3 regions of the Bradyrhizobium sp. USDA 327 genome follow, and region 2 is predicted to be linked to each of the others. Evidence: riboswitches for the same ligand, from Rfam matches in the RefSeq annotation. Region 2 holds a riboswitch; each other region holds the start of a gene.
The links. A riboswitch is a leader RNA that binds a small molecule or an ion and turns the genes downstream of it on or off. The one in region 2 is predicted to bind cobalamin.
Positions count from the first base shown of each region.

Region 1: it holds a riboswitch for cobalamin, as region 2 does, so the genes downstream of both, ABIA42_RS00355 (transposase) here and ABIA42_RS08510 (DUF1636 domain-containing protein) in region 2, are expected to answer to the same signal.
Region 3: it holds a riboswitch for cobalamin, as region 2 does, so the genes downstream of both, metE (5-methyltetrahydropteroyltriglutamate--homocysteine S-methyltransferase) here and ABIA42_RS08510 (DUF1636 domain-containing protein) in region 2, are expected to answer to the same signal.

Region 1 covers NZ_JBGCCW010000001.1:71,799-79,323, reverse strand. Annotated here, with positions in the region: gene ABIA42_RS00365 (hypothetical protein) at 1-334, opposite strand, end outside; gene ABIA42_RS00360 (transposase) at 735-857, shown strand; cobalamin riboswitch at 1,095-1,297, shown strand; gene ABIA42_RS00355 (transposase) at 1,673-2,119, shown strand; gene ABIA42_RS00350 (hypothetical protein) at 2,521-3,936, opposite strand; partial or broken gene ABIA42_RS00345 (transposase) at 4,130-4,420, opposite strand; partial or broken gene ABIA42_RS00340 (hypothetical protein) at 4,478-4,552, opposite strand; partial or broken gene ABIA42_RS00335 (IS21 family transposase) at 4,616-4,794, opposite strand; gene ABIA42_RS00330 (hypothetical protein) at 4,876-5,682, opposite strand; partial or broken gene ABIA42_RS00325 (IS6 family transposase) at 5,971-6,778, opposite strand; gene ABIA42_RS00320 (hypothetical protein) at 6,762-7,178, shown strand; partial or broken gene ABIA42_RS00315 (hypothetical protein) at 7,198-7,421, shown strand.
Region 2 covers NZ_JBGCCW010000001.1:1,881,081-1,888,605, reverse strand. Annotated here, with positions in the region: gene cobN (cobaltochelatase subunit CobN) at 1-2,850, opposite strand, end outside; gene cobW (cobalamin biosynthesis protein CobW) at 2,850-3,884, opposite strand; gene ABIA42_RS08510 (DUF1636 domain-containing protein) at 3,881-4,255, opposite strand; cobalamin riboswitch at 4,348-4,568, opposite strand; gene cobO (cob(I)yrinic acid a,c-diamide adenosyltransferase) at 4,608-5,243, shown strand; gene ABIA42_RS08500 (cobyric acid synthase) at 5,256-6,704, shown strand; gene cobD (threonine-phosphate decarboxylase CobD) at 6,693-7,525, opposite strand, start outside.
Region 3 covers NZ_JBGCCW010000001.1:510,322-517,846, reverse strand. Annotated here, with positions in the region: gene metE (5-methyltetrahydropteroyltriglutamate--homocysteine S-methyltransferase) at 1-2,135, opposite strand, end outside; cobalamin riboswitch at 2,236-2,438, opposite strand; gene ABIA42_RS02215 (nodulate formation efficiency C protein) at 3,447-4,172, shown strand; gene ABIA42_RS02210 (hypothetical protein) at 4,727-5,077, shown strand; gene ABIA42_RS02205 (thermonuclease family protein) at 5,298-6,014, shown strand; gene ABIA42_RS02200 (carbonic anhydrase) at 6,023-6,766, shown strand.

The sequences.
Region 1 (7,525 bases), 1.8 Mb from region 2:
GATCGCGATTCCGCTTGGCGTCTTCGATATTTTTGCCGATTTCCGCCAGCTTGCGATCGAAAGCAGCCAATTCCTCGCCGCATCCAAAGCAGGTCAGGCCAGAGTCGCGGATGGCCTGGAATTGCGCGAACATGGCTTCGAACAGCCGTGCCTCATCCTCCGCGCGCCGGACATCTCCCGCCGATCCAGCAAGTTGCTGGAGCAATTGCTGCCGTTCGGCCTGAAGCTGTTGGCGCATCTGCTCCTTCCGACCGTCGACTTGCGCGATTTCGAGCAATCTCTCGTCGAGATTCCCGACGAAGAAGCCTTCGACTTCGTGGTTGGTCTCGTTCACCCTGACCCTAGCCGTAAGCAGGCTGCGCGCAAGCTTCTCCCCGCGGAGTACCATGACCTCTCGAATTCCGCGCTGTTCGACGCCATCGTCGCAATGGCGTTCTGCCTTGCAGATCGCGACGCGCGGTTCAGGGTCAGCGTGAAGTACCTCGCAGGGCTAACACCGGACATGCTCAGCACGACAGGCAGGGCGATCATAGGCGGACAAGCCGGCTTCGATACACTGTGCGAACGGTTGAGACATGTAAACGGCACCCGAGCCGGCCATCACGGCCGCATCAAAGAGCTGGGACATTTGGCTGGGCTTTCGACGTCGGAGTCGCCCCTCGATCCTCAGATCAGGTCGATCTTGCTAGAGAAGATCGAAACGAACATCGCAAATGCCGTCGAGGCGGAGTCTCTTGAAACTCGCTGCCCGTGTGGTCGAGACCACGAGCCGCATTCGCCTTGCGTTCGCCGCGGCATGTCCCGAAGCCGACCTGATCCGCGGCTTGCCCGGCGCGCTGCTGCCGCTCAGTCCTTGACCGGCGGGGCGTCCGCCCCCCGTTCGCCCAACTTATCCCTCAAGCGCGTTGCAAAGTACGGGTCGTCAGGCGGTGAAAAGCCGAAGGCAATCCTGTGCGCCTCGTCAGAGCAGATGTGCGGCCACATCAATCGGACTAGAAAAACGCACTCTCACGAATAGGACGGGCTAAACTGTCACATGTTGTGTCACTCAGCACTCGATTCACGCCCCTTGCTTGACTCGGTTATGAGGGGCCTTCAGTCTGGTTATCGGTAGCGCCGAAAGGCGTATCAAGGGAATACGGTGCGTCCTCACGGACAAGGCCGAAGCTGCCCCCGCAACTGTAAGCGGCGAGCCGACGACAGTTGGGCCATTGGGTTCGTTCGTTCGAACCTGGGAAGGTGGTCGGAGGCGTCAACCCGCGAGCCAGGAAACCTTGCTGCCGGTCGTGGTCATGGACTGACGCAGGGGCGGGGTGCTCCAAGACGTTGCAAAGCCGATCGAGATCTGCCGCATTCGGGGCGAACGGCTGCCGCTCACGGCGAATGTGCGTGACGGCTTTTTGTTTCGCCCGTGGTCATCACCGTTTTCATTTCAAACGTAGTAGCCGTGCCGGCGCGAGTTTCGGCGTCAACTTCAATCCTGCTCAAACAGCGCTGGCTGTCCGGGTCAGCATTGACGCTAGGAATCGTGCTGGCCTCGATCGCCGCAGCGGGATCGGCGTCCGCACAGCCTCCGCAACTGCTCAATCCGTGATTGTCTCCTCGGCCAATCCGTGGGGCAACACCGTCACCGCGGCAGCAGCAGCGGCGCGAGCGCGTACGCCTCTGGTACGTGGCCGCGACCCGGGCGCGCGACCTGCTGATCCTGCCTAGGCACTCCGCCGACCTGTCGGACAAGTGCTGGGCAAAGCTCGTCGATTTGGGCCTGGCTGGTCTCCCGGCGATCAACCCGAACGACGTCGGCACCGCGAAGGAAAGGAACGTCACGCCGCTAGAGAACGGGCAGACCCGCGAGACCTTCGCCGCCGAGGCGACCGCTATCTTCGATGTGCGCAAGACCGTGATCTGGCGTCGCCCGAGCCGGAGGGAACTTGATCAGGTGGACGAGCCAGAAGCGAAGATCGAAAGCGGGGAAATTCCGGAAACCGGCGCTGCGGAGCCTGCTGCCGTTCTCAGAAGTTCGACGCGTGGCACCATCCTTCACAAGCTAATCGAGGAGGTGCTGACCGGAGAAGCCTGCGACGCCAGGGCGGACTTGAAACGCGGGCTGCGGAACTGATCCGGCAGATGGGGCACGAACCGGCGGAGGATCCGAAGATGGGCATCAGCGCCGTCGAACTGACCGCCACGGTGCTGCGGACGCTCGCTCTTCCGGACGTCGTGACGCCGCGACCGCGTCTCGCCCCCGAGCTCCCGTTGTTCGGAAGCCAGACTCACGAAGGCGGCAAGGTCCTGCTCTCCGGACAGGTTGACGCGATCGCGTTCGACGAGGCCGGCGCCATCGACGCGGTCGTCGATTGGAAGAGCGACGTGGCTCCGGATGCGCCGAGCATCGGCCACTACAGACAGCAGATCGCCGACTATCGGAAGCAGACGAACCTAAGCGGGACAGGTCGTCGATGTGACTTGAGCCCCCGCGGCTGCTGCTCAGGATCCAAGCGCCGTCTCTGCCGGCCTGGTCTACCTTGCCGAGCTGCGGTTGCTCACGCTTGGCTGAGATCGAATCTGAAAGTTCTCCGCAGTTTCACGGATTTCGAAATTGATCGGTCCAGGTCGCCCGTCCGGAGTTCGGGCCCACAGGTATGCGGAGCCTTCATCCAGCACGATCGACTCGACCGAGAAGCCTGCACGCTTAACCAATCCGGCGAGATCGTCCGGCGGGATGAGGCCGTAGAAGGAATGGCCCCTAAGCGAGTCCATGAGGAAGCCGTTGCCGTATGGTTGACAATTCGGGAGATTCTGCATCCTTGTAAAATCAGAATTGCGATAGAGCGTCACAAACAAGCAAGTGCCGTTTGGCTTTAGCTTAGCTCTCATCAGTTGAACGATGCCAAGTCTCACGCTTGCCGATGGGATCACAGAAAGAACGTTTATGCAGAAGCCGCGGTCGTATCTCCGGTCATGGGAGGCAAACTGACCCACGGTGAGGGCGTGGACGTGATTTGATTTGCCGACGTAATCGCGGATGGTGGTCGAACGACCGCGGATCATTTGACCCCTTGAAAGCTGCACTTCCGAATCCACCAACGCAAGTTCGCCGGTGGTTTTGGCTATTGCCCGTTCGTAACGCAGTTTGCCGCAGCCAAAGTCGAAGCTGGAATGAATTGGCTCGAGACGCGAGATCAGCTTCTTAAGATAGGCCCAACTCTGTGTTTCCGGCTTGGCTGCGTTTTCGCTCCGGACGATGATATCCTTCCCGATCTTGTACCACATCAGATGGCCGCCTCTGTGAATGCTTGGCGGTTGCCTGCACTTGCCTCGGCATTCCCGGCTATCTGTTGGATCTGGGGATCCGCCCTTCGTTCCAGCAATCCATACCGAAGATGCATAAATAGAAGCGCGGCCATCGAGGCGGTCCAAAAAATGATCAGAAACCAAGCTGCCCTGGCGAAGGCGGATAAGACCGCGAAGCCTGTGAGTATGAAGAGCCACTCCAAGGCAACCCAATATGTGCCAAGCCTCCAATGCGCTTTCGATGTCGTGCTTGTCGACGAGCGGATGTTCGCTTCGGCTGGACGCGTATTTGTAGAACGTCGCTCTCACGAGGGGATGGCGGTCGCGTTTGAGATTTGCCACCTGACGGGCCGACATCTGCGCACCCGACATGACAGCCAGAGGGAGAAGGATGTTAGCGCGGTCGAACCTCGCCCTGATCTTAAATATGTCCGAAATCCGATCATGGAATCGGGTGACCCTGCTGAAGATGAGCACCAGCAAAGCAAGCGCGAAGCCGCCCACGTTCACCTCAGGAGCTTTAATAGCCGTGGCGAATTCCTTGACGCCGGGCAGATGCTCAACTCGCAAGAAAAGACCGTTAATCCAAGGATCGTACCTCACCAGGAACGAGCAGGCTAAGGTCAGCCAGAAATCCGCCAAAGCGTTCTTCTAGAGCATCTCAGAATAGTTCTTCGGCCCGAAGAAGGGCATCAGAACGCGAAGGATCGAATCCATGCCGCCCCCGAGGTTGTTAAGACCGGTCCATAAACGGCTTGATTGAGTCAGAAAAGTAGCCGACGGTCAACGGATAAGGTGATGGCCGAAGGGAGGAAACACCCTCCCTCGGACGCTTCCCGAGTCGAGTAGCGATCCCATATTCAAGGCAAAAAGCGCGCATCTGATTTATGAGGCACGTCCGTTGCGAAATCATCCTATCGCGAACACGATGCAGCGCTTGCAGGTCAATGTGTTCGGGCGACCGTATTTCGACGAAGCGCATTGTTGGTCGCGTCACTGCTTCCGCGATCGCTGCGGCATCGATGATGTCACTTTTGTTGGACTTTACATAAGGCTTGACGAATTGAGCCGGAATAATGCGGACGGTATGCCCCATCGCGGCGATCTTGCGTGCCAACCATTGCGAGCTGGCCTTCCAATTGTAGATCGTCGCTTCGGAGACCCCGTGCTTGCGAGCTAGGTCGGCCGTCTTCGCCCCGGCCTCATGCGCCTTCGACACTGCGATAATCTGCTCTTCCGTGAACCTTGCTCGCTTCATCTGTCCGTCCTTCTTCGGGGCGGACTCTGAATCCTTCTGGAGGAAATGCTCAGTGGCAGGTCACGCCAACGAAAAGAAGCGTTGGTTGCGCAGCCGCGCCAAAATCCATCGCTGCGCGACTTGCACCGCAACTTCGACCTTTGCCTTATCTTTTGGGCGCCGCGGCCGGGCTGCGAGATGGCCGTGCCGTAATGGCTTGCCATCTCGGCATAGGTTCGGTTGAGGCCGGGATCGTGGCGGTCGGGATGTGAGCGGCAAGCCAAGGCCGTCAGTCAGCGTGGCTCATTGGCATAGCGCAGCTCACCTTACCGCCCGCGCGGACTTCACTTCGAAGTCACGGACCAGTTGTTGAAATTGAAGTTCTTTCCCCCCGGGGACGAGGTAATCTCGACGCCGTATTGGACGCTACCGACGTTTATGTCGCCAAAGTACCCCTTCGACTTGATCCACTGCAGGATACTCTTGATGTCCACTGTCCCGCTGTTGGTCTTCGAAGTGCGCAGCAATGAGATGACCTTGTGACCATCGGAGCCTTCGCCTTCAAACACGTTCCAAGTCGCCCCGCCTACATTGACATTGCTGTAGACCGGAATCGCCGCACCGGAAGGGGCATAATGATATGAAATGGGCTTAACGTTGCCGCTCCCGTCCGAGTTTCCGGTGTAGTTTGTCCAGAGCATTATCTCATGTCGGTCTGAGCTGTCCCAGATATCGTAGGCGACATCCCAGGCGCCGCCAGTGGGAACTTCCTGATTGAAGCTCGAGCTCAGAGTGTTGATTGAGCTGAGCGGTTTCCCGATATTGAAAGCCACGTGCGGATAGCTCTTGATGCCAGGAGTATTGGGCTGGTTCGACCACACGCTCCACCGGTTGGCTGCACTCACCGAAATCGTCTGAGGCCCAGGGTGCGGGCCCCATACGTCGTTGTTCCAAGAGTAGCCATCGCGTGAAAAGCTTCCGTATGGAGCGCTCGAACGCCAAATCGGCGTCTGTGCCGACACAGGCCCGGCAGATGATAATGACCGGGCTTCATTCGCGGCCTGCCTAAATAGATCATGATCCTCCTGTGTCCGGACGTAACCCGTTGGAGACCCTTGCGCGCCGGCACCGCTTATCCGATTGGAATCCATAAAGCTCTCCTTTCTGATAACAAAATCTCCTGCAGATCCACTAGCGGGCCCCCTAGTTCAGCATGGGCGGCATCGGCATCTAGAGACCGGGCTTGAATGCTAGGAAGGTTGGCTTTCGAGAAGCTGACGAGCTCGGGAAGAAGGGTGGACCCGCGCCCGGATTTGCCGTCTTTCGGATGACAGCAGCCTGGCTGAGACAGTGGCAACGATTGTCCGTCGTCAGACAATTTGAGACTGATCAGGCTTTTCGAGAAGGGAGGCTCTGGCTCATCAGGGGGCATCGTCAACTTAATCGACCGCCGAGCCGAAGGAGGCGATTCTCAGAGGTCGAGAGTCGGCGATAGCGCTTGTCATGGAGATCTCGCGCCAAGTCGCAAAGGCTCGCTCGCGCGAAGCACGACGGAAGTCGGCGGTGGCGGCGCCGGGATAGGGGATGTGGAAAAGGTTCGCGACCTGATCGTGAACGGACAGAAACCGTTGAGCCTGACGGGACGATTTGAAGCGCGTCATGATCCGCTCGCGTCGCCGCGTCGGCTGATGAGAATTCTCGGCCCGATTGTTGAGAGCTTTGTGCTGGCGATGTTCGACGTGTAAGCCCATCTTCGCCCTCGCAGCGCCGTACGAACGCAGCTTATCCGTGATCATAACGCGCGGCGGCGTGCCGGCGGATTTCAAGAGCTTCTTCATGAGCCGCTGCGCAACGCGCGAGTTTCTTCGGCGCTGGATCAAGACGTCAGGAACGAAGCCATTCTGGTCGACAGCGCGCCAGAGCCAATGTTGTTCGCCCGCGATCGAGATAACGACTTCGTCCAGATGCCATTTGTCACCGCGAGGGGGAGTGCGCTGGCGGATCCGATCGGAGAACGGCTTGCCGAATTTCCGTCCCCACTGGCGCACGGTTTCATAGGTCACGCCAATGCCACGCGCCGCCAGCATTTCCTCGACCATCCGCAAGCTTAAGGGAAGCCGGAAATATAACCAAACGGGATAACTGATCACTTCCGGTGCGATGGCGGCGATAAAGAGGGTCCCGGGCGGTCTGCCGGTCGTCTACCCCTCCGCCGCTCCAATTCGTTAATTTGACGGTACCATTCAATGGACTGTCCCTGTCGAAGGTTGCGGCCGATCTTGCGGCGCACGCCGTCAACGGCTGGCCGCCGGAGGTCATCAACGATTTCGGCAATCTCGGCTTTGTCCGACCTGCTGGCATCGTGTTTCTCAGCAACTTATTCGCATGGATGAGCGCTCATCAAACCAAAATCACGCTCACCAACCTCAGGGGCAAACGCCGTCAGGTTTCTGGACGACTCCCTGTTCTTCGAGCAGCATTGCGGCGCAAAGTTTCGCCCGGATGCCTCACCACGGTCGACAACGCGACCACTGATGAGGATCGCTCATCAGCGATTGCCATGGCTGGCTGGAACACAACCTTGCTCCTTGGCTGGCTGCGCGCCTGTCGATCTCTCCCGCGAGCGGCGTGTACAACCGGCCGGTAGCCGCCATGCCCATCTGATCGCGGGCATCTGGACCGGGTTCAAGGGCGACCGGGGCACCAAGTCCAAGCCGGCCCCCGGCCCTCACCTCGTTTATGGCTTCCTGACGACCGATGAGGAGCGCGACGTATGGATGCGCGCGCCGCGCGGGATGAAGCAAAGGCATTGCAGCGGCCGTTGCCGGATGATGCGCTGAAGATCGTGATGCGCGGCGCGGATAAGGAAGATCAGCCAACAGCAGGGTAGCGATGCTTTAGCGCCGCAATCGGTATGGTGTTATGGGGACAAGAGGTCTGATGTTGTTCAAATCGCCAACAACGGCCGTGCTCATCATCAGCGCACGCCGATGG
Region 2 (7,525 bases):
GCCGAGATGTGCCGCAGCCGCAGCTACGCCGGCTTCATGCGCGGCATAGTCGGCGGCAAGCAGCAGATCGGTTTCAGGCAAGTCCTGGATGTGGACAAAAGCGTCTGCGGACGCGAGACGCGACTCGATGCCGGTACGATCCGGCTGCATCGCACCATCTGCCGAGAACGCCCAGGACGATGCCGACAACCAGGCTTCGCCGGCCGCATCGCGTGTCTCAGACGTGAAGGCATCCGGGATAGCGGACAATCCAACGCCGTAGTGTCCAGGCCGCGGCGCGAACACGCGGGATGCGCGGTGGCGGTACGGATTTTCATCGCCCTCCTCCTCGCGCGCCGCGAGCGCCTCGGAGGCGGCTTCGAACAATTGCGCCAGACCCGCGAAGACATCGCGAAACAGGCCCGACACGCGCAGCGTGACGTCGATGCGCGGACGGCCGAGCTCGGCCGGCGCGATGATGTCGTAGCCGATGACGCGGCCGGAGGCGTGATCCCAACGCGGCGCAAGGCCGGCCAGGTGCAGCGCCATGGCGAACTCCTCGCCCGCCGTGCGCATCGTCGCCGAGCCCCAGAGATCGACGATGAGGCCCTTCGGCCAGTCGCCATGATCCTGCAAGTGACGGCGGAGCAGCTCTTCCGCAAGCTTGATGCCTTGCGCATGCGCGGACGGCGTCGGCACCGCGCGCGGATCGACCGCGAAGAGATTGCGCCCGGTCGGCAGCACGTCCTGGCGTCCGCGATAGGGTGAGCCCGACGGGCCCGGCGCAACGCGCCGGCCTGCCAGCGCGGCAAGCAGCGCGTCCCGCTCCGCATCACCGCAGGCGCCGCGGCCGAACACGTGCAGGCCGTCGCCGAACTGGCTCTCCTTGAGATCGCAGACGAAGCGATCGATCCGCGGGATCGCTTCGGCCGGCGCTGCCGAGGCATCGAGGCCGAGATCCTCTTCGAGGCCGGCGGCACGGGCCTCGTCGCGGATCGCGGCGATCAGGCGCTGGCGGCGGGCGGGATCGAGACCGTCGGCGGTCGAATATTCATCGAGCAGCCGTTCGAGCCGGCGCAACCCTTCCGGTACCGCGGATGTTTCCAGCGGCGGCGGCAAATGGCCGATCGTGACCGCGCCGATGCGCCGCTTGGCCTGCGCGGCCTCGCCGGGATCGTTGACGATGAAGGGATAGATGACGGGCAGATCGCCGGTCAGGGCTTCCGGCCAGCACGCAGATGACAGCGCCACGGATTTCCCGGGCAGCCACTCCAGCGTGCCATGCGCACCCATGTGCAGGACGGCGTCACAGCCGTGCTGACTGAGCCAGAGATAGAAGGCGACGTAGGCATGGCGCGGCGTGCGGGCGAGATCGTGATAGTCGGCATCGCGCGAGGCCGCTTCGCCGCGTTCCGGCTGAATTGCGACAATCGACCGACCACATTCGATCGCGGCGAAATGGAACGCGCCATCGCGGCAGCTCGGATCGTCTTCCGGCGCGCCCCAGGCCTGCGCGAGATCGTCCTGCAAGGCCTGCGGCAGGCGCGAGAGCGCCGCCCGGTACTCGGCGACATTCCAGATCAATTGCTGCTTCAGCAGCGTCTCGCCGAGCGCATGAACCGGAGCGACAGCGTATCCGGCCGCCGAAAGATCAGACACCAGGGCCTCGACCGAAGCCAGCGCATCGAGACCAACCGCATGCGCGATCTGGTGCGGCCGGCCGGGATAGTTCGACAGCACGATCGTCAGCCACTTCTCGCCGGCCGGCGTCTCGGCAAGGCGTCGCCAGGCCGCGACGCGCACGGCGACCGCCGTCACACGCTCCGCATCGGGCGTGTGCGCCAGATGCGAGAATTGCAGATCCGGATCGCGCATAGCGGCCGATTTGAAACTCATCACGCCCGCGAACAGGCGTCCGTCGACCTCGGGCAGCACCACATGCATGGCGAGGTCGCCGGGCGACAGGCCGCGCAGCGACTCCGCCCAGTCCTCGCGCCGCGCCGTGGAGAGCGCGACCTGAAACACGGGGCATGTCGCGGCATCGAACGGCGTCGTGCCGTCATCGCCGATCGCAGAGAACGCCGTTGCATTGACGATCGCGGCTGGAGGATCCTGCGCAAGATGCGTGCGTAGCCAATCCGCGACGCCCGCGGCCTTCAGCGAGCTGACGAATACGCCATACGCATCGAAGCCGCGCTGGCGCAGCGCCGCGATCAGGGCATCGACCGGACCGGTGTCCGCAGCCGTGAGATAAGAACGATAGAACGTCACCAGCGCGCGCGGCTTCTTCTCGGCGCCGGCCGGCGCCGCAATCACGCCGCACTCGGGATCATAAAAGCCCATCTCGGGCACGATCATCTCGCCGACGACCGGTCCCGCATAGAGGCCCGAGGCCAGCGCAAGCTGCGCGATCGCCGCCTGCGCCGCGACCGGACCACCGGTGTCGCAGAGTACCTTGAGCCGGCGCAGCGTCGAGACCGGCAAGGTCGAGTACGCATCGAGCCGCGCGTCGTCGCGGCCATCGGCCGGCAGCACCGCCAGCACGATGTTGCGATCCTTGGCGAGTTGCTGCAGGGCCGCGAGCCCATACGGCCAATAGGACTCACCGCCGATCAGCCGCACCAGGATGCCGCGCGCCTGCGACAGCGTGCGCTCGATATAGGTGTCGACCGACAGCGGATGACGGAGCTCGGCGAGATTGGCGAGCCGCAGCGACGGCAGGCTGCTCCGGCCACGCCGCCAGCCGGCCGCGAACGCCGCAAGATCGGAATCCGAATACGAGAGCACCACGAGATCGGCCGGGTCCTGGCCGATGTCTCTTGGCGTCGCGGTCTCCTCGAGACCACGGCTCTCGCGGAAGACGACGTGCATCAGATACCAAGTCCTGCCTTGATCGCAGCCTCGTCGATATCGCCATGCTCGCCGATCACGACGAGCTTCGACTGCCTGACACCTGCGCCCCAGGGCCTGTCGAACTGGTGGCGCACACGCTCGCCGACCGCCTGCAGCAAGAGGCGCATCGGCTTGCCCGCGACCGCGATATAGCCCTTGGCGCGCAGCACGTTCTGCTCGCGCGCCAGGCGCTGGACCGAGGCGACCAGCGCATCGATATCCGCGACTTCCGGAAGATCGATCACGACGGAGGCGAAATCGTCGTGCTCGTGCTCTTCCTCGCCGTCATGATGCGACGGGCGCGCGGCGAGATCGTTCTCGGCGGCAGCGCCAAGGCCGAGGATGACGCGCGCATCGATCGCACCGTCGGTGACGGAAAGCATCGGCACGCGGCGCGGCATCTCGGCGGCGATCGCCGCCCTGGCGGCTTCGATCCCGGCGCTGCCTGCAAGATCAGCCTTGGTCAGCAGCACGATGTCGGCGCAGGCGATCTGGTCCTCGAACACTTCCGACAGCGGCGTCTCGTGATCGAGATTCTCGTCCGCCGCGCGCTGCGCTTCGACGGCAATCGGGTCCGGCGCGAAGCGGCCGGCCGCAACAGCCTCGGCATCGGCCAGCGCGATCACGCCATCCACCGTGATGCGTGAGCGGATCTGTGGCCAGTCGAATGCCTTCAGCAGCGGCTTCGGCAACGCCAGGCCCGAGGTCTCGATCAGGATGTGATCGGGCCGCACCGGGCGCGCCAGCAATTTCTCCATGGTCGGAATGAAATCGTCGGCGACGGTGCAGCAGATGCAGCCATTGGCGAGCTCGATGATGTTCTCCTCCGGACAATTGGCGTCGGCGCAGGACTTCAGGATCTCGCCGTCGACGCCCTCGCTGCCGAACTCGTTGACGAGCACGGCGAGCTTCTTGCCGCCTGCATTGGCGAGCAGATGCTGGATCAGCGTGGTCTTGCCGGACCCGAGAAAGCCGGTGACTACCGTGACCGGAACTTTTGCGAGCGAGTTCATTCGGCGGCCTCCGGCACGACGGCAATGGGGGGAATGCGGGCAAGTGACTGCTTGCGGAATATTTCCGGCCTGCTGCGCCAGGGCACGAGGCCATCCGGCGCCGCCGCATAGGCCGCCGCGCCCGCGACCACGTCCTGCGCATTCGTCTCCGACAGGCGGCCATAGACATAGGACCAGCGGCCGGGCGCGCTGAGCGCGACCGAGCAGCCCTGGCTGCAGGCCGACAGGCATTCGACGGGAACCACAGTGACGCCGTCGGGCACGCCCGCGTCGAGGATCGCACCATGCAGGCGCTTGCCGGGCGTCGTCTCGCCCTCGCCAAGCGTCTGGCCGGCGCGGCAGGTGATGCAGACGTGAAGTGTGACGGTCATCGCCTCTTCCAGGATAATCAGCGGGAGGCGAGAGGCACACGGACCCTGACTCAAGAGGCCGTTTCCCCGTCGCGGAACACCCCGTCCGCCGGTCCAAAACTCTTCGCGCTGGCAGGTCTCCCGGCTTGCGGAGCAGGGCTTTGCCCTTCGATCCCCGCCTTCCCGATTCCCGGGGGAATCAGTGGCTTCGGGCATCTCTCCGGTCACGGTCGCGGGGGCGGCTGCATTTTGGACCCAAATCCTGCCGATTCGGACCCTATCGCATTCCCTCTTCGCCTGTCATAGGACAGGAACCAACGCCGGGCCACCATTTGCCCGTGGCTGCCACTTGTCAAGCCGAAGGACTGGACCGATGACGCCTGAACCGGACACCCGAACGGGCGAGGAAACCGACGCCCGGCACGCCCAGAAAATGGCGAAGAAGAAAGCCGCCCGCGACAAGATCATGGCGACCAAGAGCGGCGAAAAGGGCCTGGTCATCGTCCACACCGGCGCCGGCAAGGGAAAATCCTCCTCGGCCTTCGGCATGATCGTCCGCTGCGTCGCCCATGGACTCCCCTGCGCGGTCGTGCAGTTCATCAAGGGTGCCTGGGACACCGGCGAGCGCCGCCTGCTCACCGGCCATTTCAGCGAGCTCTGCCAGTTCCACGCGATGGGCGAAGGCTTCACCTGGGAAACGCAGGACCGCGCCCGCGACATCGCCGCAGCGCGCGCCGGCTGGGAGAAGGCCAAGGAACTGATCCTCGATGAGAGCTTGCGCATGGTCGTGCTCGACGAGATCAACATCGCGCTGCGCTACGATTATCTCGACATCACTGAGGTGGTCGACTTCCTGACCACGCAGAAGCCGCCGATGACGCATGTCGTGCTCACCGGCCGCAACGCCAAGGACGAGCTGATCGAGATCGCCGACCTCGTCACCGAGATGACGCTGGTGAAGCACCCGTTCCGCTCCGGCATCAAGGCGCAAGCCGGCGTCGAGTTCTGAGACTCTTCGGCGATGACGCGCGCATTGATGATCCAGGGAGCCGGCTCGGACGTAGGCAAGTCGCTCATCGTCGCCGGCCTTGCGCGTGCCTTCACGCGGCGCGGCCTGCGCGTGCTGCCGTTCAAGCCGCAGAACATGTCGAACAACGCGGCCGTGACCGTCGATGGCGGCGAGATCGGCCGCGCCCAGGCGCTACAGGCGCTCGCCGCCGGCGTCGAGCCGCATACCGACATGAACCCGGTGCTGCTCAAGCCCGAGACCGATGTCGGCGCGCAGGTCATCGTTCACGGCAAGCGCATCGCCACGGCGCGCGCGCGCGACTACGCGGCGATGAAACCGTCATTGATGGGCGCGGTGCTGGAGAGCTTCGAGCGGCTGAAGGCGCGCGCCGACCTCGTGTTGGTCGAAGGCGCCGGCAGTCCAGCCGAGGTGAACCTGCGCAAGGCCGACATCGCCAATATGGGCTTTGCACGCAAGGCGGACGTGCCGGTCGTGCTGGTCGGCGACATCGACCGCGGCGGCGTGATCGCGCAACTCGTCGGCATCAAGACGGTAATCGACCCCGACGATGCCGCGATGATCCGTGGATTTGTCATCAACAAGTTCCGCGGCGATCCCACGTTGTTCGACGACGGCTACAGGCTGATCGAAGACAAGACAGCCTGGCGCGGCTTCGGTGTGCTGCCCTGGTTCGCGCGTGCCGGCGAACTGCCAGCCGAGGATGCGCTGGGCCTGAGTGACGCGCGAAAGCCGGGCCGATGCAAGATCGCCTGCCTCGCGCTGTCGCGCATTGCCAATTTCGACGATCTCGATCCGCTCAAGCTCGAGCCGGGCGTTGATCTCCTCATGGTGCGTCCGGGCGAAGCCATTCCCGGTGATGTCAAGCTCGTCATCATCCCGGGCTCGAAATCCACCCGCGGCGATCTCGCCTTTTTGCGCGCGCAGGGCTGGGACATCGATCTTCTCGCGCACCACCGAAGGGGCGGCCATGTGCTCGGCCTCTGCGGCGGCTACCAGATGCTCGGGCTCAGCGTCGCCGACCCCGACGGGATCGAGGGTCCTGCGGGCGAGACACCGGGCCTCGGACTTCTGGACGTGAAGACGGTGATGAGCCCGCAGAAGACGCTGACGCGGGTTGCGGCCGTGCATGCCGCCACGGGGCAGCCGATCGAAGCCTACGAAATCCATATCGGCCGCACCGACGGCCCCGATCGCGCCCGCCCGTTCGCGAAACTGAATGGCGAGCCGGAAGGCGCGATCTCGCAGGATGGCCGCGTGCAAGGCAGCTATCTGCATGGCCTGTTCACGTCGGATGATTTCCGCAAGGCTTATCTCGCAGCGCTCGACATTCCCGCAGGCGACGAGCCCTATCGCGCCAGGGTCGAGAGCGCGCTCGACGCCCTCGCCGACCACATCGAAACCCATCTCGACGTCGACGGCCTGCTCGCGCTAGCGCGCTAGGACCTCCGCAACGCGCGCCCATTCGGTTTCGCTGCCGGGAAGCCCGAGCCGCAGCCATGCCGGCTTCTGCGCAAAGACGCGCGACCAGATTTGGCGACGCGCGAGCTTCTCCTGTTCAGTACGCGCGTCAGGCGTTTCGTACGAGCGAAACAGCGGCGTGCCGCCGACAAGCCGCCAGCCTTGCGCCTGCGCCATGTCGTCGAGGCGGCCGCAGTCGCGCGCAAGCCGCGCGGACGTGGCCTCGGCCCAGGCCTGATCGCGCAAGGCGCGACAGCCGATCGCGATCGCCGCTCCCGAGACCGGCCATGGACCCGACATCGCTGCGAGCCTGGCGATGTCGGCGGCATCGCCGATCGCGAAGCCGAGGCGCAGGCCGGCAAGGCCATAGAACTTTCCGAACGAGCGCAGCACCAGCAGTCCCGTCCGATCCGCTTCCGGAGCGAGCGACAGTTGCGGCACGGCATCCGCAAAACTCTCGTCGACGACGAGACGGCCGACGCGCGGCAGCATTGCCAGCAGATCCTTCGGCATATGATGCCGGCCGTCGGGATTGTTGGGATTGACGACGACGGCGAGGTCCGCGCCTGCCAGCGCGTCGAGGTTCTCAACCTCCCGGACGTCCCAGCCTGCAGCCGACAGCACCCCTGCATATTCGTTGTAGGTCGGCGCGAGGATGCGGGCGCGACCGGGCGGCGCCAGCTGCGGCAGCAATTGAATGGCGGCCTGCGCGCCACTCATCGCAAGGACCGGTGCACGGGTGCGATAGGCCTGCTGCGCAGCCCGATGCAGCGCCTCGATCTCGGCACGCGACGGCAGCGCGC
Region 3 (7,525 bases), 1.4 Mb from region 2:
ACGCCCGGTCCGATTTGATTTGGATATTCGTACTTCCTGAACGCATCCAGTAGCTCCATTTTCGATCGCGACGTCTCGATTGAAATGACATCCGCATCCATTGCAGCGATCGCACCGATGATGTCGTTAAACTCTGAGTAGCACATATGTGTATGGATTTGCGTTTGATCGGTAACGCCCGATGAGCAGAGGCGGAAGCAATCTCCGGCCCAATCGAGATATGCCTTCCAGTCCGACCGGCGCAATGGCAATCCTTCGCGGAGTGCAGCTTCGTCGATCTGTATTATGGCTGCACCGGCATTCTCGAGATCGCGGACTTCATCGCGCATCGCGAGCGCAAGCTGACGGCAGACCTCGCTTCTAGGAATATCATCGCGAACAAACGACCAGTTCAGGATCGTCACCGGTCCGGTCAACATCGCCTTCATCGGCTTACCAGTTAGTGATTGCGCGTAGCGCCACCATTCCACGGTGATCGGCTTCGGCCGCACTACATCGCCAAACAGGATCGGGGGCCTAACGCAGCGCGAACCATAGGACTGAACCCATCCGTTCCTTGTAAATGCGAAGCCGGCGAGTTGCTCGCTGAAGTACTGCACCATGTCATTACGCTCGAATTCGCCATGCACGAGGACGTCAAGACCGATGTCCTCCTGCCAACGTACGGCGCGGGCTATCTCCTCTTTGAGGAACCTGTCGTATTGCTCCTCGCTCATCGCACCTCGCGCATGCGCCGCGCGAGCATTTCGCACCGCTGCGGTCTGCGGAAACGATCCTATCGTCGTGGTAGGAAAAGCCGGCAGTCCAAAGCGTTCCCTTTGGATCTCGGAACGACGGGCAAACGGGGTGGCGCGCTGGCGCATCGTCTGATCGATCGCCCTCATTCGGACAGCGACGTTGGCATTATGGATCTTCGGCGAGGTCCGGCGGGCAGTCGCGGCGCATTCCGACTCGGCAAGAGCTAGCCCAACATTCTGGTCGCCTGCGAGTACCCGCGCCAGGATCGCAAGCTCACGCATCTTCTGAACCGAGAAAGCAAGCCAGCTCTTGACGTCGGACGCGAGCCCGGTCTCGAGTTCAACATCGACCGGCACGTGAAGCAGCGAGCAGGACGGAGCGAGCTGTACACGGTGCCTGCCAAGCTTCGCAATCGAGGGCTTCAGCCGCTGACGGAGCGACGGCAAGTTCGACCGCCACACATTGCGGCCGTCGATGACACCGAGCGACATGACGAGATCACTTCGGCCGTCAGCAATGATCTGATCCAATAGTTCTGGCGCTCGAACCAAATCGACGTGCAGACCGGAAATTGGCAGGCTCAAGGCAGTATCCAGATTGTCGCCTAGGGCGCCGAAATAGCTCGCAAGCATGATCTTGATAGCGGGTCCCTCCTTTGCGAACCGGTTATAGGCGTGCAGCAACGATTGTCGCGCCGCCTCATCCAGATCAAGGACCAGGCAGGGCTCATCAAACTGAACCCAACTTGCCCCTCGTTTGGCTAATTCATGCAGAAGGTCGATATAGACAGGTATCAGATCATCGAGGAGAGAGAGGGGCTGGAACGCGCTATCGGTACTCTTGCCGAGCTTTAAAAATGTGACCGGCCCGATCAGGACAGGGCGGGTCTGAAAGCCAAGAGCCCTGGCTTCCTCATACTCTTCGACGGGTTTGCGAGAGCACAGTCTGAACGCCTGTCCCCGGTAAAACTCGGGAACCATGTAGTGGTAGTTGGTATCGAACCACTTGGTCATTTCCTGCGCGGGCACGCCAGATCCCCGCGTACTCTGGTCGCAACTCGCATCCTGATCGCCGCATTGCGATCCGCGGGCCATGGCGAAGTACGTCTGGAGCGAAACGGATTCTCCGCTCGAGGCGTAGATCTCCGGGATGGCGCCAACCATGACACTTGTATCAAGCACCTGATCATACAGCGAGAAGTCGTTTGACGGAATGATCGTGACGCCGAGCGATTTTTGACGAGCCCAGTTCGCTGCGCGTAGGCCGGATGCGTCTTCGTACAACTGCTGTTCACTAATCTTTCCAGACCAGTAGCTTTCTAGAGCGAGCTTGAGCTCACGCCTTGGGCCGATGCGTGGCGTTCCGAGCGTAGCAACTGGAAGAGAGAGAGGAGACATCGCGTTAACCCCTGTTGGGGACAAAGGCCATGGCGGACGCAGGCAGGAGAAGTCGCGCGTGCGACGGCTGCTTGGCGTACCACCGAGACACCCCGCCCGTGGACCAATATATTGTCGGGGCCGGTCTCCTGGCTTGCTGGTCATCGCTGCTGTCCGGCCTTCCCGAAGCCGTGCAGGCTTCAGTGACATCGTTGGACAGCGGCTCGCCACTTACAGTTGCGGGGGCAGCGCCGGCATTTGCACCGGCTTCCCTCTTAGCTCCGGATCAATGGGAACCGGAGAACCTCGACGACTTGGATTATCGGCACGAGAACTCTTCCGTCAACCTCTCAGATTATGTGCAAGCTAATCTGCGACATCTGCTAGCCGAATGACCGTGCATCTCTGTGACTTACCACCATCCAGAAACATTCTCTAATCAGAGATGTCATAATCAGACATATCCTTCTCAGATACCGGAATAGCATCCGGAGCTGCCTTGAGGCGGAGCCGCACGCTAGATCGATGAAAGGGACAGAAGCAGCCTTCCGGCGGGAGTACCGACGTTTCTATCAGAATGCTTTCGATGCGGCCTTGCGATTTCCAGAGTTTCGCCCAGCACCTCGGCTAGCCAGCTATTCTCTCAACTAAAGGATCTGCAGCGAATAGGCCAAGGCACGTGGCGGAATTTAGCAACATACGAGGCGAGGGGTTGATTTGCGTGCCACCCAGACTTCAAAGCCGGGATCAAGCCGGCTTGGTGCCGCTGGCAATCATGCAGCTCGAACGCCGGCGGCACGATAGCGAACCACACAGCTCAATAGCGGCAAACGCACTTCCGTCCATCAGGCATCCGGCATCGAGGCGTTCAACTCTTCTGCTAAATATCCGGTGCGGGACAAGGATGCACAAGCTGCGGCGGATACACTGAATAGGAACACCGAAAACGTGCAAAGGTCAGAAAGTCGACAAGAGCGACACAAACTCTGTGAAAATTTCCGCCTATTGCCTGGCACGAAGAATGCAGACCCTCGGCATGCCCAGTCTCCTCCTGCTGGGCAGGTCCAGCTCAGCCAACTGACGCAGTCGCTGTCGGGGAAGTTAGCTGCGCATGACATACAGGGAGCGCCTGATCGCGCGGGACAGCCAGCGGGTGCCACGTCGCATCCCGTAAACTTCTTGCGATGGCTCATAGCAGGTTCGAGGTTGCCTGCTTTACAAGATGTTTGGATGAAACGCGATAGGCCGAGGGTTATGAAGAGAATGTCTGGAAGACCCGCGCTATGGCTTTGCTTGGTCGGATTTTTAATCTGCCTCGCCTGGCCGGCTGCCATGAGCAATAATATTCGGGCCAGCGACAGCCCCCTTGTCGAACGATTGAAGTCAACTTGGCGAGCGCAAGATGGTGAGACGATAGAACAAATTATCTCCAATGTCTCGAAGGTGGCACAGTTCGTGCCTCAAATGTGGGGCGTTATTGAACTTGGCCAAAACGACTTTATTTTCGTTTCGTGGACCAGACACCGGGACAACAAATCGGACGAACAGTACGTTATCACCTGGAAGATCGCCCTCGACGGCACGTTTGAACTTGCGTCGACTTATGCGAAGCCGATGGAATTGGGCTGGCGCGCCCTGGCGCTCTCCCTGATCGCCAGTGAAGTCGCAGATGGCGAAAGGGACGCAAATCTTCGCTTTCTGCATGATCCGGCCAACTTCAACTTCGTGGCCACCCCGCAAGGCCGGCTCGGCGATCTTCTGCGGCAGGGCCGCTGTACTATCATTGAACCAGTTGGAGTGGACTACTTACCGAAGCGGAATGGCAAACCGGCCGAGACGGGTGACGTGTGGCGCGTTCTGCTCTTGGTGAATTGTAGTATCCAAGGACCACGTTATTTTGCACACAACGGGGTCATCACTTTCGAAAAGAGAGAAGGACAGGATTGGGAGCCACAATCCTCCTTTGCCAAGCGCATCGCGAAATTTGCCCCTGGCTCCTGGTTCCAACGCACCGAGCCAAATGAAGAGGAAGACTTAGGAGAGCGAAGGCCCGAGTAAACTGCCGCAGAGCAACATCGCGCCGCAGTTCCTCCATGGCCCAGTGCCTCGGACCGACTGCAAGACATACGCGCTCGGCACTTGCTTTGTTTTAGCTTCCGCAACGGTCCGGGTGCCTTTCTCGCAGCAGTCCGGCCCGTCGCAAGAAGGTCGGCCGCGCGATTGCGTTTGTTCCGCCTAGTGTCAGCGGCGCGCACGAGCTTGCGAGATGTGGTTTTCCCGCCTTCACTCCAGCCGGTGTGAGGACACCACTGTGCGTGAGTATAGCAACGTCGAAGGCACCAGGAACTGGGTGTGAGACGAAACCGGCGAGGAAGTTACCGGGAGACGTTCACCGGTAGCGACCCGGCATACCGCTGAGCGCTTGCGCATTTCCGAGCGCGCAGGCCGGGAAGCTCAGGGGCCGTACGCAAGAAAACGTCGAGGACCAGACTGGCTCGACCCTAGCTTAGCTGGCACCCATTCGTCTGCATGTCATCGATCCAGATTTCGAAGCATGGAAAACGCCTGTTTAACTCTGCTCCACCTGCCCAGGTCGACATCAACGATCAATCTTGCCGGGCGTAAGAAGGTTAAGTTATGCGCGGGCGTCTACCCTGAACTCCATTGCGTCTTCTTCTAAATCGGCCAGAGAAAGCCAGACCGATCTTTTTCACATCTTTTCGTGTGAAGTGCGAAATTTCATTGCAGAACCGTTGGCAGCGGCCATTTTGCCGATGGAAACCGTCGCCAACCAGACCAAGGTTGATGCTCCACGCCTGACTCCAGCGCGAGCCAGCGCTTCATCGTCGGCCACTTTTTTTTGCAAAGACAACGTTCCGGGGTTCGGGTTTGTTCAGCATCGCCAGTTCGGCGCCGCCCGCGAGGATCTCCCCTCAGGTGGAGAGAGTAAAGCGCGGTCCTAGTGAGAGAGCCGCTGATGCTCGAAGAATAGCGCCGCACGCCCCAAAGAAATCACTTGATCCTTACGCAGCGTCAGGCCGTAGGTTCGCGTTCCGGCGAAGCCCTCATAAAGCGCGTCGGAAATGCCGGCGGAATAACGGACGTAACGCTGTCAAGCAGTCGAATGTATCGGCACCGTGTCGTGCGTGAAACGTGGATCAGGAGCGAAAGGTTGTTGTCGGGATGAAGAACCGCGGAATTATGTTCGCATTGCTCGCTCTCGTCACATCTCCGGTCTGCGCCGCGACGTTCAGCGGTGCTCCGCGCATCCTCGACGGCAATACGATCGAGATCGACAAAACCAACGTTCGGCTCTCAGGCATCGAAGCTCCTGAGACGGACCAGATTTGTCTCGACGTCGAGGGCCGGAAATGGGCCTGCGGCGTAGCTGCTCGCGACGAGCTTATCAAGCATTCAAATGGGCGAACCTGGGATTGTCATACCCAGAGAGTCGATGAGTACAGACGAGCCCTCGGTAACTGCTTCATCGAAGGCGAGAATGTGAACGTCTGGATGGTACGCTCGGGCTGGGCACTATCGACTGCTCCATCTCACGCTGTCTATGAGTTGGCGGCAAGCACAGCCCATACGGGACTGTGGTCGGGAGCGTTCATCGCTCCCTGGGACTGGCCTCGCCGCAATAAGGGCACGATTATCGTCGGCGCGTGGTCGGTTCCGATCGACGCGCAGGAAGTACTGCTCGGATCCGTCCTGCTGTCGGAACCGCCGTCCCCCGAGTGCCTGATAAAAGGCACTGTCGAGCGCAGCGGCGAGCGGATCTATCACCTGCCAGGGCAAGCCAGCTACGAACTAATCGACATGACGAAGAAGCGTAGCGAACGCTGGTTTTGTAGCGAAGCGGAAGCCGAAGCCACCGGGTGGCGTAAGGCCGTGCGTTGAGGCGACACATGCATGCAGCCAATTCTCCAAATATGTACCATTTAACCAGGACCGCGCGTTCGCGCCGTTCGCTGTTGTTGTTTGCTGCGTCGACAGTTTTCCTGCGATTCGGCAATAAGATCGCCGATGCGAAGGAAGCAAAAAGCACGCCCAAGCCAGATAACCTGCTGTCGCCAGATGCTGCCCTGAAGCGGCTGCTGATGGGAAACGAACGTTATGTCCAGGGTGCATCACGAGCCGACGATCTTAGGCGCGAGCGTTCGGCTTTGGTCGAAGGCCAAAATCCATATGCGGCGGTTCTGAGCTGCGCCGACTCTCGCGTGGCGCCCGAATTTGTGTTCGACAGCGGGCTAGGTGATTTGTTTGTCTGCCGCGTCGCCGGCAACTTCGCTAATGATGATACACTCGCCAGTATGGAATATGCGGTCGCAGTACTGAACACGCCGCTAATCCTCGTACTAGGCCACGATCATTGCGGCGCGATAGACGCTACGATCAAGTCGCTCCATCAAGATAAGCCGCCGCCAGGGCACATTTCAGCCCTGGTGACCGCACTTGCTCCCGCCGTGAACGCATCTCTAGGGCAGGCCGGCGATACATCCGCCCGCGCAACCCGAAACAATGTGATCGACAATGTCAACAAACTCAGATCGACGGGCCCTATTCTGAAGGCTGCAGTCGAGCAGAACCGGCTGAAAGTCGTCGGGGCCCTGTATCGGATCGACAACGGTAAGGTCGATATTGTCAGCTGACACTAGCACATTCACACCCGAGGCAAATCATCTGCCGTGCGATACGGCCCTTCCGCTCCGCTGTTTGGTCCATCGTCTGCGACAAATGCCCCGGATACCATCCGCTCCACAATAAATGATCAACTCGGGAAGTGCTTCGGTATGCGTGGCGTCTTGATTCTGCTCATGTTCTACGTACTCATGCTAGCAACACGCGGCGAGCATCAAAAAACGCACCTAACGCGTCCGACAGCGTTCATGCCTCCATATTGAGTTGCAAACCCAATAGCGTGGTTCCGGCAGCAGATCGCGATAAAGCGCATTGCCTGGCTGTGAACTCCAGAGCCGGCGACGATCCTGAGATCTTCTGGCTCCGATCGAGCACGCCATGAATGGTGTTGCTTTATCACCAAGCTCAGCCAGGGCTGCAGATCACATAGAACAACCAGCAGGACTGGCCGCCCGGTCTGTAAACGAACATGCCACCCGCGCCAGTAGGCCAGCCGCATCCATCATTCGTTAGATAGTCTCGTTCGCCGCCAAGGGACCCGGCCCGCAATGATGATGCCGTTGAAAGCATGGTTGTTTTCACCACGATCTCGCATGCACTGCCTGATATTGCGCACAATCGCACGACCCGCCCACTTGCACAATTTACTATCCGTCCTCCATAACGAGGTCGATACGAGACGAAACTGGCAGCTTGCAGATTGCATAGTGTGTACGCGAAGCCCATCAGGTTGTTAGTTGCTGCGGACACAGTAAATTGTGCCAGATTTG